Regions from separate parts of the Ewingella allii genome, predicted to be linked through region 1. Evidence: predicted binding sites of a transcription regulator. Region 1 holds the regulator's gene; each other region holds the start of a gene.
What was found. The regulator PhoB, encoded in region 1, activates phosphate uptake and scavenging genes when phosphate is short. The targets are predictions, from matches to a motif close to CTGTCATAAAACTGNCNNAT.

Region 2: the regulator PhoB is predicted to act here: its motif matches at 1,049-1,068, upstream of phoA (alkaline phosphatase).
Region 3: the regulator PhoB is predicted to act here: its motif matches at 2,335-2,354, upstream of SBO83_RS20310 (MIP/aquaporin family protein).

The regions. Positions count from the first base shown of each region.
Region 1 is NZ_JAWUDN010000002.1:322,432-327,680, reverse strand. Features, by position in the region: gene sbcC (exonuclease subunit SbcC) at 1-801, opposite strand, end outside; gene sbcD (exonuclease subunit SbcD) at 798-2,036, opposite strand; gene phoB (phosphate response regulator transcription factor PhoB) at 2,263-2,952, shown strand; gene phoR (phosphate regulon sensor histidine kinase PhoR) at 3,068-4,393, shown strand; gene brnQ (branched-chain amino acid transport system II carrier protein) at 4,915-5,249, shown strand, end outside.
Region 2 is NZ_JAWUDN010000010.1:134,352-139,600, reverse strand. Features, by position in the region: gene phoA (alkaline phosphatase) at 1-968, opposite strand, end outside; gene SBO83_RS18945 (L,D-transpeptidase family protein) at 1,138-2,058, opposite strand; gene SBO83_RS18940 (DHA2 family efflux MFS transporter permease subunit) at 2,327-3,889, opposite strand; gene SBO83_RS18935 (efflux RND transporter periplasmic adaptor subunit) at 3,970-5,085, shown strand; gene SBO83_RS18930 (TetR family transcriptional regulator) at 5,148-5,249, shown strand, end outside.
Region 3 is NZ_JAWUDN010000012.1:84,392-89,640, forward strand. Features, by position in the region: gene glpK (glycerol kinase GlpK) at 1-1,274, opposite strand, end outside; gene SBO83_RS20310 (MIP/aquaporin family protein) at 1,319-2,170, opposite strand; gene zapB (cell division protein ZapB) at 2,793-3,032, shown strand; gene rraA (ribonuclease E activity regulator RraA) at 3,118-3,603, opposite strand; gene SBO83_RS20325 (1,4-dihydroxy-2-naphthoate polyprenyltransferase) at 3,713-4,639, opposite strand; gene hslU (HslU--HslV peptidase ATPase subunit) at 4,733-5,249, opposite strand, start outside.

The DNA.
Region 1 (5,249 bases):
GGCCTGAAGCAATTGCTGATATTGCTGCTGCTTGAGCTGCGCCTGCTGCCACTGTAGCAGCCAGTTGAGATCGCGCTGCTGCGCCTGAGACTGCTGGCTAAGCTGCTGTTCTTGCTGGTTTACCTCGGCCAGCTGGCTCTCCAGCAGTTGGCGCTGCTCTTCGCTGAGCAGCTCAATGCCCGCCATGCGCTGGTGCAAGCCTTCGAGCTGGTTTTTCGCCTGCTTGTGCTGCTCAAAAACCTGCTCGGACAGCCGACCGTAAATCTCGGTGCCGGTCAGCTCTTCCAGCAGCTCGGCGCGGTCATTGGCATCGGCGTTGAGGAAGGCGGCAAATTGCCCCTGCGACAGCATCATCGACTTGGTGAAACGGCCAAAATCCAGCCCGGTGAGCTGGGCGATGGCGTCGAGCTTGTCGCGCACTTTGTCGGCCAGGATCTTGCCGTCTGCGAGCAGCGCCAGTTCTACTTTGGGCGCTTGCAGATTGCCGTCCGGCGAGTTCTTGGCCCGGCGCTGGCTCCAGAAGGCGCGATAGCCAATGCCTTTCACTTCAAACTCCACTTCGGCGAGTGATTCTGCGGTGTGGCGAGTCATTAGCTCGTTTTGGGTTGGCGACACGTTGAGGCGCGGCGTCTGGTGGTAAAGCGCCAGACAGATGGCGTCGAGCAGGGTGGTTTTCCCCGCGCCGGTCGGGCCGGTAATGGCAAAGAGCCCGTTGCTGGCAAAAGGCTCGGCGGTGAAATCGATTTTCCACTCGCCTTCCAGCGAATTCAGGTTTTTAAGCCGCAGGCTGAGAATTTTCATTGTGCGCCGTCCTCCGCTGACTCGCCGCTTTGTACTTGTTCTACGATTTGCGCGAACAGGGTGCGCATTCTGCTTTGGCGGCTTTCATCGACTTCGCTTTCCAGTGCCAGACGGCGCTCGAAAACTTCGCTGACGCTCAGCTCGCTCAAGGTCTCTTTTTCCTGCTGAGAAATGCTGTTCAGCCGCTGCTCTTTGCTGCGGCGCAGCAGCACCACTTCCACCGGCAGGTCGGCGGTGAGAGCCTGAATGCGGCGTTGAATATCGCTCAGGTAGTCCTGCGTGGCGACCTCGATATCCAGCCACACCGGCTGGTCGCGGGCGGCGTCGGTAAACTGTTTCAGCTGCTGTTCAATCTCGGCCAAAGAGCCCTTGATCATCTGCATCGGCTGGAATTGCGGGATCTCCAGCGTGTCGATGCTGTTTAACTGGTCGCCGGTGAAATCCAATAAATAGACGCTTTTCACCTTACTCAGCTCGTCGAAGCTCAGGGCAATCGGCGAGCCGCTGTAGCGAATATGCTCGGTTTTCGCCACGCACTGGGCGCGGTGAATGTGCCCAAGGGCGACATAATCCACCGGCGGGAAAGCCTGCGCCGGGAAGGCGTCGAGGGTGCCGATATAAATGTCGCGCACCGAGTCCGAGGTGCTGACGCCGACGGTGGTCAGGTGGCCGGTGGCAATAATGGGCAGAGGCAGGCCCAGTTTCTGGCGTTCGGCCTGCGCTGCCTGATACAGCGCGTCATAGTGCGCGGCGATGGCTTCCTGTAACGCCAGCTGCTTGTCGCTGCCGGACTGCCCGGCCTGACTGGCAATCAGGTCGCGCGGGCGCAGGAAGGGGATGGCGCACAGTACCGCGCCCGGCGTGCCGTCGCGATGATTTAAGGTCAGAACCTGCTGGGATAAGTCTTCGCCCACGGTGGCAATTACGCGGGTATTCAGGCAGGAGAGCAGCTCGCGGGACTCATTCAGCGTGGCGACCGAGTCGTGGTTACCCGCCAGCACGATCAGCTGGCAGCCGGTACTTTGCAGATCGACCACAAAACGGTTGTACAGCTCGCGAGCATAGCTCGGCGGCGAGCCGGTATCAAAGATGTCACCTGCCACAATCACGGCGTCAACCTGATGGCGCTCCACCTGTTCTATCAACCAGCGCAAAAACGCCTGATGCTCGGCGGCACGGCTTTTGGTGAAGAAATACTGGCCTAAGTGCCAGTCTGAAGTGTGGATCAGGCGCATGAAACTCCCGTTGTTGGTGTGCTGCAACAGTTTGCCGCAAAGTATAAACGTCAGGCTGGGGGCTGTCCTCGCTAAATCAGGCGGATTTCAACGACATGACGCATTAATGAAGGCTTAGCTACACTTAGTTTGGCTGCTGAGCGATTTTCATAAAAATGTCACAAAACTGACGCATAATCCCCTCCGCAATCAAACAATGATCGCTAACCTTTTGGCAGGACCTACGATGGCTAGACGTATTTTAGTGGTTGAAGATGAAGCTCCGATCCGTGAAATGGTGTGCTTTGTACTGGAACAAAACGGCTACCAGGCAGTGGAAGCAGAAGATTTCGACTCGGCAGTAGCCCGGTTGATTGAGCCATTCCCCGAGCTTATTTTGCTCGACTGGATGTTACCGGGCGGTTCCGGCATTCAGTTTATCAAACATCTCAAACGCGAAGCGCTAACGCGTGAAATCCCGGTCATGATGCTGACAGCCCGTGGCGAAGAGGAAGACCGAGTGCGCGGTCTGGAAGTGGGCGCGGACGACTACATCACCAAGCCTTTCTCTCCGAAAGAGCTGGTGGCGCGTATTAAAGCCGTAATGCGTCGAATTTCCCCGATGGCGGTGGAAGAAGTGATCGACATGCAGGGGCTGAGCCTCGACCCGTCCTCTCATCGCGTTATGGCGAACGAGCAGGCGCTGGACATGGGGCCGACAGAATTCAAATTGCTGCACTTCTTTATGACGCATTCTGAGCGGGTTTACAGCCGTGAGCAGTTGCTGAATAACGTCTGGGGCACTAACGTTTATGTTGAAGATCGCACGGTAGACGTTCATATTCGTCGCTTGCGTAAAGCGTTAGAAACCAGCGGACATGACAGAATGATTCAAACGGTACGTGGAACGGGTTACCGGTTCTCTACCCGTTACTGAGTCATTTATACCCTTGATACTTCAGGATGTCTGGGCGCAAGGCCGCGCTCGGTAACCCCATGATTTTGGGTATAGTATGTAGGGGCCTTTCGGCTCGCCGCAGCGGAGAATCTGTGTGTTAGAACGTCTGTCCTGGAAGCGTCTGGCGGGGGAACTGTTTCTGTTCTGTCTGCCAGCATTGATCATCGGTATTTTCTTCGGCCATTACGGATGGCTGCTATTTGCGTCGCTGCTGGCGGCGCTGGGCTGGAACTATTATAACCAGCTTAAACTCTCTCACTGGCTGTGGCTCGATCGCAGCATCACCCCACCAAATGGCCGCTGGAGCTGGGAACCGCTGTTTTATGGGTTGAACCAGATGCAAATGCGTAACCGTCGGCGGCGGCGTGAACTCGGTCAACTCATCAAACGTTTTCGCAGCGGGGCAGAGTCTCTGCCCGATGCCGTGGTGCTGGCGACCGAAGAAGGCAATATTTTCTGGTGTAACGGCTTGGCTCAGGATTTGTTGGGATTCCGCTGGCCGGAAGATAACGGGCAGCATATCTTCAACCTGCTGCGTTACCCCGAGTTTCGCAGTTGGATTCAGAACCGAGAATTTAACCGCGCGCTGAATTTGCAGCTCAATAATGAGCACTACGTTGAGTTCCGCGTGATGCCTTATTCCGAAGGTCAGCTGCTGATGGTGGCGCGTGACGTCACCCAAATGCGTCAGTTGGAAGGGGCGCGTCGCAACTTCTTTGCCAACGTCAGCCATGAGCTGCGCACGCCACTGACCGTGTTGCAGGGCTATCTGGAGATGATGGAAGACGCCAAGCTGGAAGAGCCTTTCCGCAGCAAGGCGCTGGACACCATGCAGGAGCAGACGCGACGCATGGACGGACTGGTGAAACAGCTGCTGACGCTGTCTCGCATCGAAGCAGCCACCAACATTGATCTCAATGAGAAGGTGGATATGCCGCTGATGATGGGCATGCTGGAGCGCGAGGTGCAGACTTTAAGTAATGGTCGCCACGAGATTGTGTTCCGCGTAAACGACAAGTTGCAGGTGTTTGGCAATGAGGATCAGCTGCGCAGCGCGGTGTCTAACCTGGTGTATAACTCGGTGAACCACACGCCGACTGGCACGCGCATTGAAGTCAGCTGGCAGCAAACGCCGCTGGGGGCGCAGTTTCAGGTCAGTGATAACGGGCCGGGCATTGAGCCACAGCACCTGCCGCGCCTGACGGAGCGCTTCTACCGCGTCGACAAAGCGCGATCTAGACAGACGGGCGGCAGCGGGCTGGGGCTGGCAATCGTTAAGCACGCGCTCAGCCACCACAACTCAAAGCTGGATATCATGAGCGAAGTGGGTGTCGGCACGCGATTTATGTTTACCCTGCCACAGCGTCTGGTGGTGCCAGCCAGTTCCGCTACGCCGGGCAAAGTGAAAGATACGAAGTAATATTCTGCTGGCATGAATGTTAAAAAATAAAAGCTGCTCATCGGGCAGCTTTTTTCTTTTATGCCAGAGGCTTACCCCAGCCTGCCAATCAGTAGCTCAACCTTTCATTAACACCTTATAAACGTACGGGAAACGACCCGTTCTTGGCGATTTCGCGCAGTTTTAGCGGCAATAGTCTGTATCTTGTGCTTAATTTGATGAATAATCATACATATCATGTTTTGCATATCTCTAGTGACTTAGTGATATGCACTGCTTTTTGGTAAAAGTCTGGTCTAAGGCTCTGCTTTTTGGATCTCGGCTTGCCTTTTCACGACATAAACGTTTACCTTACCGCCCGCTGTCGCTGAACTATTCCTGAATTACAACATTTCATCTGCATATCATCAGGCATTTTAGGCTTCTTTCTCTCCTCGAAATGGCATTGTCAGGCGGTTATCTCGCTCATTGACGTTATAACGAAAGAACAGGCGTTAGCATCGGTCACTTTATTCATTTGAACAGGCAACACGACACCAATCATGAGTACTCGTTTATCAAGCAAAGATATTTTGGCGTTGGGCTTTATGACCTTCGCCTTATTCGTCGGTGCCGGGAATATCATCTTCCCGCCGATGGTCGGTTTACAGGCCGGTCCCGCAGTCTGGTGGGCGGCGGCAGGGTTTATGATAACCGCCGTGGGCCTGCCGGTCATGACCGTGATTGCACTGGCTCGTGTGGGTGGTGGTGTTGACGCGCTGAGCTCGCCGATTGGCCGCGCCGCGGGCATTTTGCTGGCTACGGTTTGCTATCTGGCCGTCGGGCCGCTGTTCGCCACGCCGCGTACTGCCACCGTCTCTTTTGAAGTCGGGATCGC
Region 2 (5,249 bases), on a different contig from region 1:
GCAAGCGTTGGAATGTCGCTGGTGCGCTGTGGATTGGCTTCGCAGGTGACGGCCGGCTTGTCGATATTGCCGTGATAGCTGGCTTTCGGGCCATTCCAGCGCACGGGCATATTGCCCGGCGAGAACAGGCCTAGCAGCGGTTTTTGCTGGTCGGCGAGGGTGATTTTTGCCAGCTCATCGGCGTTTTCCACCCACTGATAGCCCTGTGCGGTCGCCTGATCCTTCAGGGATTTCCCCGCGAAATCACCGCTTTTGGCTAACTGATTGAATGATTTCGCGCCGCCGCCCAGGGTCACGTCAGCCCGTGCTTTGATCAGCTGCTCGGTGATTGAACCTTTGCCGCCGTTTTCCAGCGCATTAGTCGGGCATTTCTCACTGGTTTCTTCCGGGCCGTAGCACTTACGGGAGGTGACGTGGGAGATTTGCGCGGCAGGCGTCGCATCTTGCAATTCGGCTGTGGAGACGTTGCCGGTGGCTTTACCCGCGGCTTTCGCCAGTTCCAAAATCGTTACGTGATCTTTGCCATTCACATCCACACCCAGCGCGCCGTTATAGGTCTTCACGCCGCTAGACCATGCCGTGGCAGAGGCCGCGGAGTCCGTCACATAGTCGGGTTTGTGGCTCTTCTTATCCAAAGAGTAGTGAGTGTATTGGCCCGTTAACGGCAGGGCATCGATGCCCTTAAAGTAGCCGCCCGCGCCTTCGGCATAGTTACGCGCCGAGGTGATTTCTGAATCGCCCATACCATCACCAATCAGCAGGATGACGTTTTTCACCGTCTTATTGGTCAATGACGCTTTCAGGGCTTCGGTCTGATCGCCGGTCAGACGGCGCGCGCCGCCTTGTTCGGTGATATCGCCTTTCGCAGCGCGTGAAGTCAGGGCATCATCGGCGATGGCGCTGCTGGCAGAAGTCAGAAGCAGGGCGGTAACCACAGAACGAGCAACAAAAGAGAGAGGCAGGTGCATAACAAAACTCCGTGTAATGAAGACCAGAAAACAAGAGATACAGTTTGTCGTACTTTGTTACACGGGAGCATAAGTCAGCGGCGTGACGCTTTTATGACATGAAGGATTTTTAGCGAGGAAAATAAAAAAGCCCCTCATGGAGGGGCTTCAAGTCAGTCTGCAATCAAACTTAGTTAACCTGAGTTGGCATACCTGAACGCAGCTCGATAGCGCGTTGTACGATGTTCTGGTTAACGCTTGGGTCCATGGCAACGGCGCCCACTTTGCCAGTCAGAGAAACAGGCAGTGGCTCTTGCGAGTCAAACTCTTCCTGGTTAGCAGACAGCGGGTTGTGGATCTCAATGTAACGCTTACCGTTTGGTTCAACGGTGGCTTTCAACGGCTCATTGATGAACTGAACGCGAGTGTCCTGCGGCACATTGTCGAACAGCCATTTGATGTCAGCATCGCGCAGACGCACACAGCCGTGGCTCACGCGCAGGCCGATACCGAAGTTGGCATTAGTCCCGTGAATCGCATACAGGCGGCCAACGTACAGCGCGTACAGACCCATTGGGTTGTCCGGACCTGCTGGGAAGACGGCTGGCAGATATTCACCGCGAGACGCGTACTCTTCGTGCATTTTCGCCGTTGGTGTCCAAGTCGGACCGGCTTTCTTACGCTGGATGGTGGTTGTCCAGTTCAGTGGGGTGTCTTTGCCTAATTCACCGATACCGATTGGCAATACCACCACGGTGTTGCTGCCCTTCGGATAGTAGTAAAGACGCATTTCAGCACTGTTTACCACGATACCTTCATGCGGGGTATCTGGCAGGATCAGCTGCTGTGGAATAGTCAACACGGTGCCCGGCGTTGGCAAGAACGGGTCCACGCCAGGGTTGGCTTCGAGCATGTTGCTCAGGCCCATTTGATACTGTGCGGCAAAACTCTCAAGAGGTAATTTGCTGTTTTCTGGAACGGTAACGGTGATGTTTTCCCCGACTAACCGCCCGCCATTGGCAGGAAGAGGGTACACCACGGCCGAAGCTGACTGGCTGTACGCAGCAACTGCCAAAACCATAGTAAGGATAGCGCGAATGCTCATTTTCATATTTGTCGTTGGTTCTTAATGCCACACAGGCAGTTGTTGTCGAAGTGTTCCCCCGGTGTTAACAGAAACAACCGGATGACTATTGTAGGTACACACTTGACCTGAACGAGAATCTTTATGTGTAACCAATCACATTTCTGGGCCGCCAATTATAAGGATTTATTTCAAACAGGCCAAAGCTTTTACAGGATGTCGGAAAAGTTCCCTAAACAATCGCATTTTTTGGAAGTAGGATCACAGACGTTTTACATTTCATGACACTAAACCGTTATTTCCGACAAAACGGCACCATCAATAAAGCCGCCAAAAACATCCACGCCATCAGCATAAAGACATCATTGAAAGCCAGCGTGAAGGCTTCATTGGCGACCTTGATGCCAAACAGGTTTTTCGCCATCAGCAAGGCATGAGCCGAATCCGGCGTCAGTTGCCCAATGCGCGTCGCCAGTCCGCCGATCACCGTCTGCGCCTCTTCACCATAACGCCCCAACACGTCGCCGAAGTGCGCGGTGTGTTCGCGGGTCCAGTCCTGCAACCAGGTATTCACCGTCGCAATGCCAATCGCCCCGCCAAGATTGCGCATCAGGTTAAATAAGCCCGACGCGTAGCGCAGCTCCGGTCCCTGAAAGGCGGTGAGCGCCATATTCACACTCGGCACGATGCACAGCATGATAAACAGCCCACGGACGATTTGCGGCCATAAGAACTGATCCGCGCCCCACTCGGGCGTGACTTGCGAGGTCAGCCACATGCTGGTTGAAAAGCCAATCAGCCCGGCGGTGATCAGTATGCGGCGGTCTACTTTACCAATGAGCCTTGCGGCCAAAATGGTGCTGAAGAACTGCCCAATCCCCACTACAAACACGGTGGTACCAATCTGTAAGCTGTTGAAATCACGAATGCGTCCAAGAAAAACTGGCGTCAGGTAAGTCGAGGCGTACAGACCGAAACCAATCACCAGATTGAACACGCAGGCAAAGGTAAAGGTCGGGTCGCGGAAGGGCGTCAGGCGTACAATCGGGTTTTTCGAATAGAAAGAACGCTCCAAAAACAGCACAAACGCCACCAGTGAAAACCAGGCCGAAATTTGAATGTCGGGGTCGCTAAACCAGTTCTGGCGCGGCCCCTCTTCCAGCACGTACTCCAGACAGCCCAGCGCAATTGCCATTGAGAATAGATGCACCCAGTCGATGCGTTTGAGCATCGGGAAATCGGCTTGGTCGACATGAATGAACATCACCGCGCCAATGGCGACCAGCACCCCCGGCACAATATTGATGAAGAATATCCAGCGCCAGTCGAGCCATTCGGTGACTACGCCGCCGACGGTCGGGCCGAGCGTCGGGGCCAGCACGCTAACCATGCCTAAAATCGCCGGGATCAGCGCCTGCTGCTTGCCCTTAAACAGCGCAAAGCCGGTGGAGAACACCGTCGGCACCATCGCCCCCCCGGTAAAGCCTTGCAGCGCGCGAAAGAAAATCATCGACTCGATATTCCACGCCAGCCCGCAGCCAATGCTGCTGAGCGTAAACAGCGCCGCCGAGGCGCTGAAGAGCCAGCGAGTGGAGAGCGCCTGAGTCAAAAAGGCCGAGAAGGGGATCATTACCAGTTCGGCAATCAGATAAGAGGTCTGCACCCAGCTGATTTCATCCGGGCCAGCGGAGAGTCCGGCCTGTACGTCATTGAGCGAGGCGGCGACGATCTGAATGTCGATCAGAGCCAAAAACATGCCGAAAGCCATGACGCTGAAGATTAAAAATTTGCGCGCAGTGGGCAGGTCGCTAGGGGCGATCGCCGGGGCGGCAGAAGAGGGAGCGGTCGCTTCTGACATATCAAACACCTTTTTGAACTTGTTTATATGATGCGCATCATATTAATATGATCACCATCATGCAATGAGTGAGAAGAAAAATGAGTGAAGCAACAGTTAACGGGGCGTCGGACATTCAGGGGAAAGAGAAATCGCGCCGTTCGCCGCGCATTTGGGTGGTGAGCGGTATTGCGCTGGCGGTGGCATTGGGCGGTGCTGCGTGGCTACTGGCCGCGCCGTCGTCAGAATCAACCGACGACGCTTACGTCAGTGCTGACGCCACCACCGTCGCGCCGAGGGTCAAAGGCTTTATCTCTAACGTGCTGGTGAAACATAACCAGTGGGTGAAGGCCGGGCAGCCGCTGGTGGTGATCGACAGTGAAGAGTTCAACGCGCGCGTCGCAGCGGCGGAGGGTGACGTGGCCGATGCCAGGGCGCAGGTTGAGGCCCAACAGGCCGCGCTGGTCAGCCAGCAGGCGCAGGAGCAGCTGGCGCAAACGCAAATTCAGGCCGCGCGCACCGCCATCCGTTCTTCCCTCGCCGAGCAGCAACACGCCCAAGACGAGCAGCGGCGTTATCAGTCGCTGGTCAACAGCGGCGCGACTTCACGCAATGACGCCGAACGCTTCAAAACCACCGCCGTGACCGCCGAGCAGAATGCCGCCCATGCCAGCGCGATGCTGGACGTGGCGCAGAATCAGGCGCAGGTGACTCATGCCCAGCGTGCTGAGATTCAGGCATCGCTGGCACTGGCGCAGGCCGCGTTGCAGAAGGCGCAGGCGGCATTAGATTTAGCCCAGCAGGATCAGCGCCATACCACCATCACGGCGGCGATTGACGGCGTGGTCGGCAATCGACAGGTGCAAACTGGTGACTACGTGACGCCGGGGCAGCGCCTGATGACGCTGGTGCCGCTCAATGATCTGTACGTGGTGGCGAACTTTAAAGAGACGCAAACCGCGCATATTCAGCCGGGGCAGAAAGTATCTGTTAGCGTCGATGCGCTTCCCGATGTGAAATTACACGGCGTGGTGGACAGTCTGGCGCCGGGGTCGGGTTCCACCTTCGCGCTGTTGCCGTTTGAGCCGGGCACGGGGAACTTCACCAAAATCGTTCAGCGCGTGCCGGTGCGCATTCATCTCGATAGTGATCAGCAGGGGCTGGCTGCGCTGCGACCGGGCTTGTCCGTTGATGCCAAGGTTAGCCTGCATGAGTGAATGTCGCGGCGCGCTGCGGTAGACTATCGGGGCTAGAGGTCTCACCAATCAGGGAGTTAATCATGCGTTACGAAAGTGAACATAAGGCGAAAATTCGCGAGCAGATCCTCAAAGAGGCGGCTAAGGCAATTCGCATTAATGGTCCGGAAAAGGTCAGCGTAGCC
Region 3 (5,249 bases), on a different contig from region 1:
ATCAGGAAGTTGTTAGCCACCGCGCCGCCGTCCACGCGCAGAGCCTGCAGGCGTGCGCCCGAGTCAGCTTGCATGGCGTCCAGCACGTCGCGAGTCTGGTAAGCGATAGATTCCAGCGTGGCGCGAATGATGTGGTTGCTGTTGGCGCCACGGCTCAGGCCGAAGATAGCGCCACGGGCATACGGGTCCCAGTAAGGTGCGCCAAGGCCGGTGAAGGCCGGCACCACGTACACGCCGTTGGTGTCTTTAACTTTGCCCGCGAAGTATTCGGAGTCGGTGGCGTCGCTGATCAACTTCAGCTCGTCGCGCAGCCATTGAATGGACGCACCGCCGACGAATACCGCACCTTCCAGCGCATAGTTCACTTCGCCGCGAGGGCCGCAGGCGATGGTGGTCAGCAGGCCGTTTTTGGAGGTTACAGCTTCAGTACCGGTGTTCATCAGCAAGAAGCAGCCGGTGCCGTAGGTATTTTTCGCCATGCCTTTCTGCACACAAAGCTGGCCGTACAGAGCTGCCTGCTGGTCACCGGCGATCCCTGCGATAGGAATACGAGTACCGCCTTTACCACCAATGTTGGTCTGGCCGTAAACTTCAGAAGAAGGGCGAACTTCCGGCAGCATTTCGCGCGGAATATCCAGCACTTCCAGCATGCGCTCATCCCATTTCAGATCATGGATGTTGAACAGCATGGTACGGGAGGCGTTAGTGTAATCAGTAACGTGAACGCGTCCCTGAGTCATCTTCCACACCAGCCAAGTGTCGACGGTACCGAACAGCAGCTCGCCACGCTTAGCGCGCTCGCGGGAGCCTTCTACGTGGTCCAGGATCCACTTCACCTTAGTACCGGAGAAGTAAGGGTCAACCACTAAGCCAGTGTTTTCACGGATGTACTCTTCCATCCCGTCCTTTTTCAGCTTCTCACAGATGTCAGCTGTACGACGGCACTGCCAAACGATGGCGTTATAAATGGGTTTACCGGTCTCTTTTTCCCACACGATGGTGGTTTCACGCTGGTTGGTGATACCAATACCGGCGATTTGGTCAGAGTTGATGTCCGCTTTTGCCAGCACTTCTACCAGCACTGAGCTTTGCGAAGACCAGATCTCCATTGGGTCATGCTCGACCCAGCCGGATTTCGGATAAATTTGGGTAAATTCGCGCTGGGAAACGCTGACGATATTGGCGTCATGGTCAAGCACGACCGCGCGGGAGCTGGTGGTGCCTTGATCGAGCGCGACGATGTATTTTTTTTCGTGAGTCGTATCTGCTGACATAATAATATTCCTACGAATTAGAGAGCTGTGAACAATATAGCCAATTACGCTTTACGCTGTTTTGATGCCTGCTGGGCCGCTTTCTCTTCCGCTTCCTCATTGATTTCGTAAGGCAGGTGGCGACCAACCAGCGTCTTATAACCTACAGCACCCAGAGATGCGCCAATCAGCGGGCCAAAAATCGGGACTAAGAAGTAAGGGATGTCACGCGCGCCGGTGAAGGCCACTTTGCCCCAGCCTGCGAAGTAGGCGAACAGCTTAGGACCGAAGTCACGAGCTGGGTTCAGGGCGAAGCCGGTCAATGGACCCATTGAAGCACCGATAACGGCGATCAGGATACCGATTAACAGCGGAGCCAGCGGGCCACGCGGGATGCCGTTGCCGTCGTCAGTCAGGCCCAGAATCAGCGCCATCAGCACGGCGGTGATCACCACTTCAACCAAGAATGCCTGCAACACGCTGATGTGTGGGTTCGGGTAGGTAGAGAAGATGCCTGCCAGATCCAAACTCTCGACGCTGCCGCGTACCATATTGTGGCTTTGTTCGAAATCGAAGAACAGGTTGTAGTACAGACCGTAAACCAGAGCGGCGGCGCAGAAAGCCCCCGCAACTTGCGCGATGATGTAAGGCAGAACTTTGCGTCCTTCAAAGTTCGCGAACAGGCAAAGCGCGACAGTGACTGCTGGGTTAAGGTGAGCGCCAGACACGGCTGCGGTCAGGTAGATGGCCATTGCCACACCAAAACCCCAGACGATACTAATTTCCCACTGGCCAAAGCCTGCGCCGGCAAGCTTCAATGCAGCAACACATCCTGCACCAAAGAAAATGATAAGCCCGGTACCTAGAAACTCAGCGATGCACTGACCTTTTAATGTGGAACTCATGGTTTGGCTCATAGTCGGATCCTATAAAGGATAATGTTAAGGGTTAGTTATAATTTTTCTTACTGGACGTACGTGAACGTAATCGGAATAAGACATTCATCAGTAAATGAGAATGTAATGTGAATTTATCGTTAACGAGCATAAACGAGAAATAGCGAAATCAAATTTTGTGTGTTGTGTCATAAAAATGAGCGATTTCGAGTATCGCACTGGTTAGACCAACCGCAAAAAACGGTTTTTGGCGCGCGTTTGACCCGCGTTTATCCCTATTTCTTCCCTGATTGCGTCCCTAACGCGCACAAGGTCATTCGGATGCCTTCCGCCCGTCAGACCCCTTGTTAGACTGACTTTAGGCGAAATTGCTGGCGTGATCCTTCGACTCGTCTCGCTTTTTAAGCATTTGCTGATAGTTTTGTCGTTAAAATTGCAACAGACTGCGTGTAGGGCAGGGTTGTTGCTAGACAGGGCAGTACTGGCTACATACAATCGTATTTCAAGACATCCGCAGATTTGACGGCGTTTCCATCCCGAAATATCAATAAAATCTGCGTGGTGCGAGAATTCAGAGTCGTGTCCGGACGATGCGACAGAACTTACCAGATGTACGCCTTGCGAACATGAAGAGGACCGAAGAATGTCATTTGAAGTATTTGAGAAATTAGAAGCGAAAGTTCAGCAAGCGATTGATACCATTACTTTATTGCAAATGGAAATCGAAGAACTGAAAGAACAGAACAACAACCTGTCTCAGGAAGTTCAGCAAGCCAGCGGCAACCATGAGTCACTGGTGCGTGAAAACGCGCAGCTGAAAGAAGAACAACACGTGTGGCAAGATCGTCTGCGCGCACTGTTAGGGAAAATGGAAGAAGTCTGATCCAGCCTTCTTTGCATAACTTGCTCCCATAAAAAAAGCCCGCGCTGCGGGCTTTTTTATTGCAGAAGCATCTGCGTTTAGGGGATCACTCGAGGTCGAGTGCATCCTCTGACAGGATGATGCCGGTGTTATCAGCATACAAATGGTCACCGGTGAAGAAGGTGACACCGCCGAAGTTGACGCGGATATCACTCTCACCAATGCCTTCGCTTGCTGCGCCAGCAGGGATTGCGGCCATTGCCTGAATGCCGATGTCCAGGTCCTGCAAGTCATCCACCTGACGCACCGCGCCGTAAATCAGGATGCCTTCCCACTGGTTTTCCAGTGCCAGCGTCGCGAGGTCAGCGTCGAGCAGAGCACGGCGAACCGAGCCACCGCCGTCGACCACCAACACGCGGCCTAAACCGTTTTGCTCCAACAGATCATAAAGCAAGCCATTGTCTTCAAAGCACTTCACCGTGGTGATCTGCCCGCCAAATGAAGTACGTCCGCCAAAGTTGGAGAACAAGGGTTCAACGACATTCACTTCTTCGTGATAGATGTCGCATAGTTCGGAAGTATCGTATTTCATAGGATTTCATCTGGTTGCTGCATGAATGTGCAGTATATCCCTTTCTGAAGGCTGTTGGCAAAAGCATCAATTGTTAAATTTCGCTTTCAGCCAGACTTAGCTTGGATTGCTAATTGAGTAACAGGCCGACGGCAAACAGCACGTTAGTCAATAAAGCGACCTTCACCATGTTCTCCAGCAGGGGACGGATACCCTCAGCGGTAGGTTCGCGCATCACCGTGAGGACGTGTTTAGCCAGCAGCGGCAGCGCCAGAATAAAGAGCCAACCGAAGCCGTTGTGCAAGTGCAGTAGGGCAAACAACGCCAGACAGAGCACGGCACCGCTAATGATGAATGCGTGATAGCGACGGGCATTTTTTGGCCCAAGGCGCACCGCCAGCGTGTTCTTGCCGTTGGCGCTGTCAGTTTCGATATCGCGCAAATTATTGATGTTCAGGACGGCGGTGGCTAATAAGCCGGTAGCCGTGGCGGGCAGCATGACAATCCAGTCGAAATACCCGGCCTGCAAATAGAAGGTACCGGCCACGCTTATCCAGCCGAAGAACACCAATACGGAAATGTCACCAAGGCCCATATAGCCGTAAGGACGAGTGCCGACGGTGTAGGTAATAGCCGCGCCAATCGACAGCAAACCGAGGATCAGGAAGCCGACCACGTCGCTGGGTTTCTGGCAGGCGACGGCAATTAGCGCGATACCCGAAATCACGGCTAGCGCCACGGTCAGAATGATGGCGCGCTTCATCTGGCTGGCGTTGATTAACCCTTTTTGCATGCCGCGCAATGGCCCGATGCGATCCGGCGTATCACTGCCTTTTTCAGCATCGCCATAATCATTGGCTAGATTGGACAGAATTTGCAGCAGCCCGGCGGTGAGCAGCGCGAGGAGCGCCGTTAACGGGTGAAACACGCCTTGCAGGCTGGCGACAGCGGAACCCATCACGATGGAGGCGAAGGCCAGAGGCAGCGTTCGCAGGCGGAGACTTTCCAGCCAGGCTTTGGTCGGCGATGTCGTATTGCAGGGGGTTATCATGCTCATATTTTTTTCGCTCAATAAACTGATGTTTCGCCCAGAAATAAAAAGGGAGGCATAACGCCTCCCAATGGATAACTTTCGAAACGTATGAGCGAATTATAAGATGAAACGGCTCAGATCTTCATCAGCAACCAGCTGATCAAGATGGCTACGAACATAATCTGCATCAATGTTTATGGAGATACCGTTACTTTCGCTCGCGTCGTAAGAGATATCTTCCATTAAACGCTCCAGCACGGTGTGCAGTCGACGCGCACCGATGTTCTCGGTGGTTTCGTTAACTTGCCATGCCGCTTCGGCGATACGACGGATACCGTCAGCAGTAAAATCAACGGTCACGCCTTCGGTTGCCATCAAGGCTTTGTACTGGTGAGTCAGCGACGCACTTGGCTCAGTCAGGATGCGTTCGAAGTCTTCCGTCGACAGAGCTTGCAGCTCGACGCGGATCGGCAGACGACCCTGCAATTCAGGGATCAGGTCTGACGGGCTGGCAGTCTGGAAAGCGCCGGAAGCGATAAACAGAATATGGTCAGTTTTCACCATGCCGTGCTTGGTCGAAATGGTGCAGCCTTCAACCAGTGGCAGCAGGTCACGCTGCACGCCTTCGCGTGAA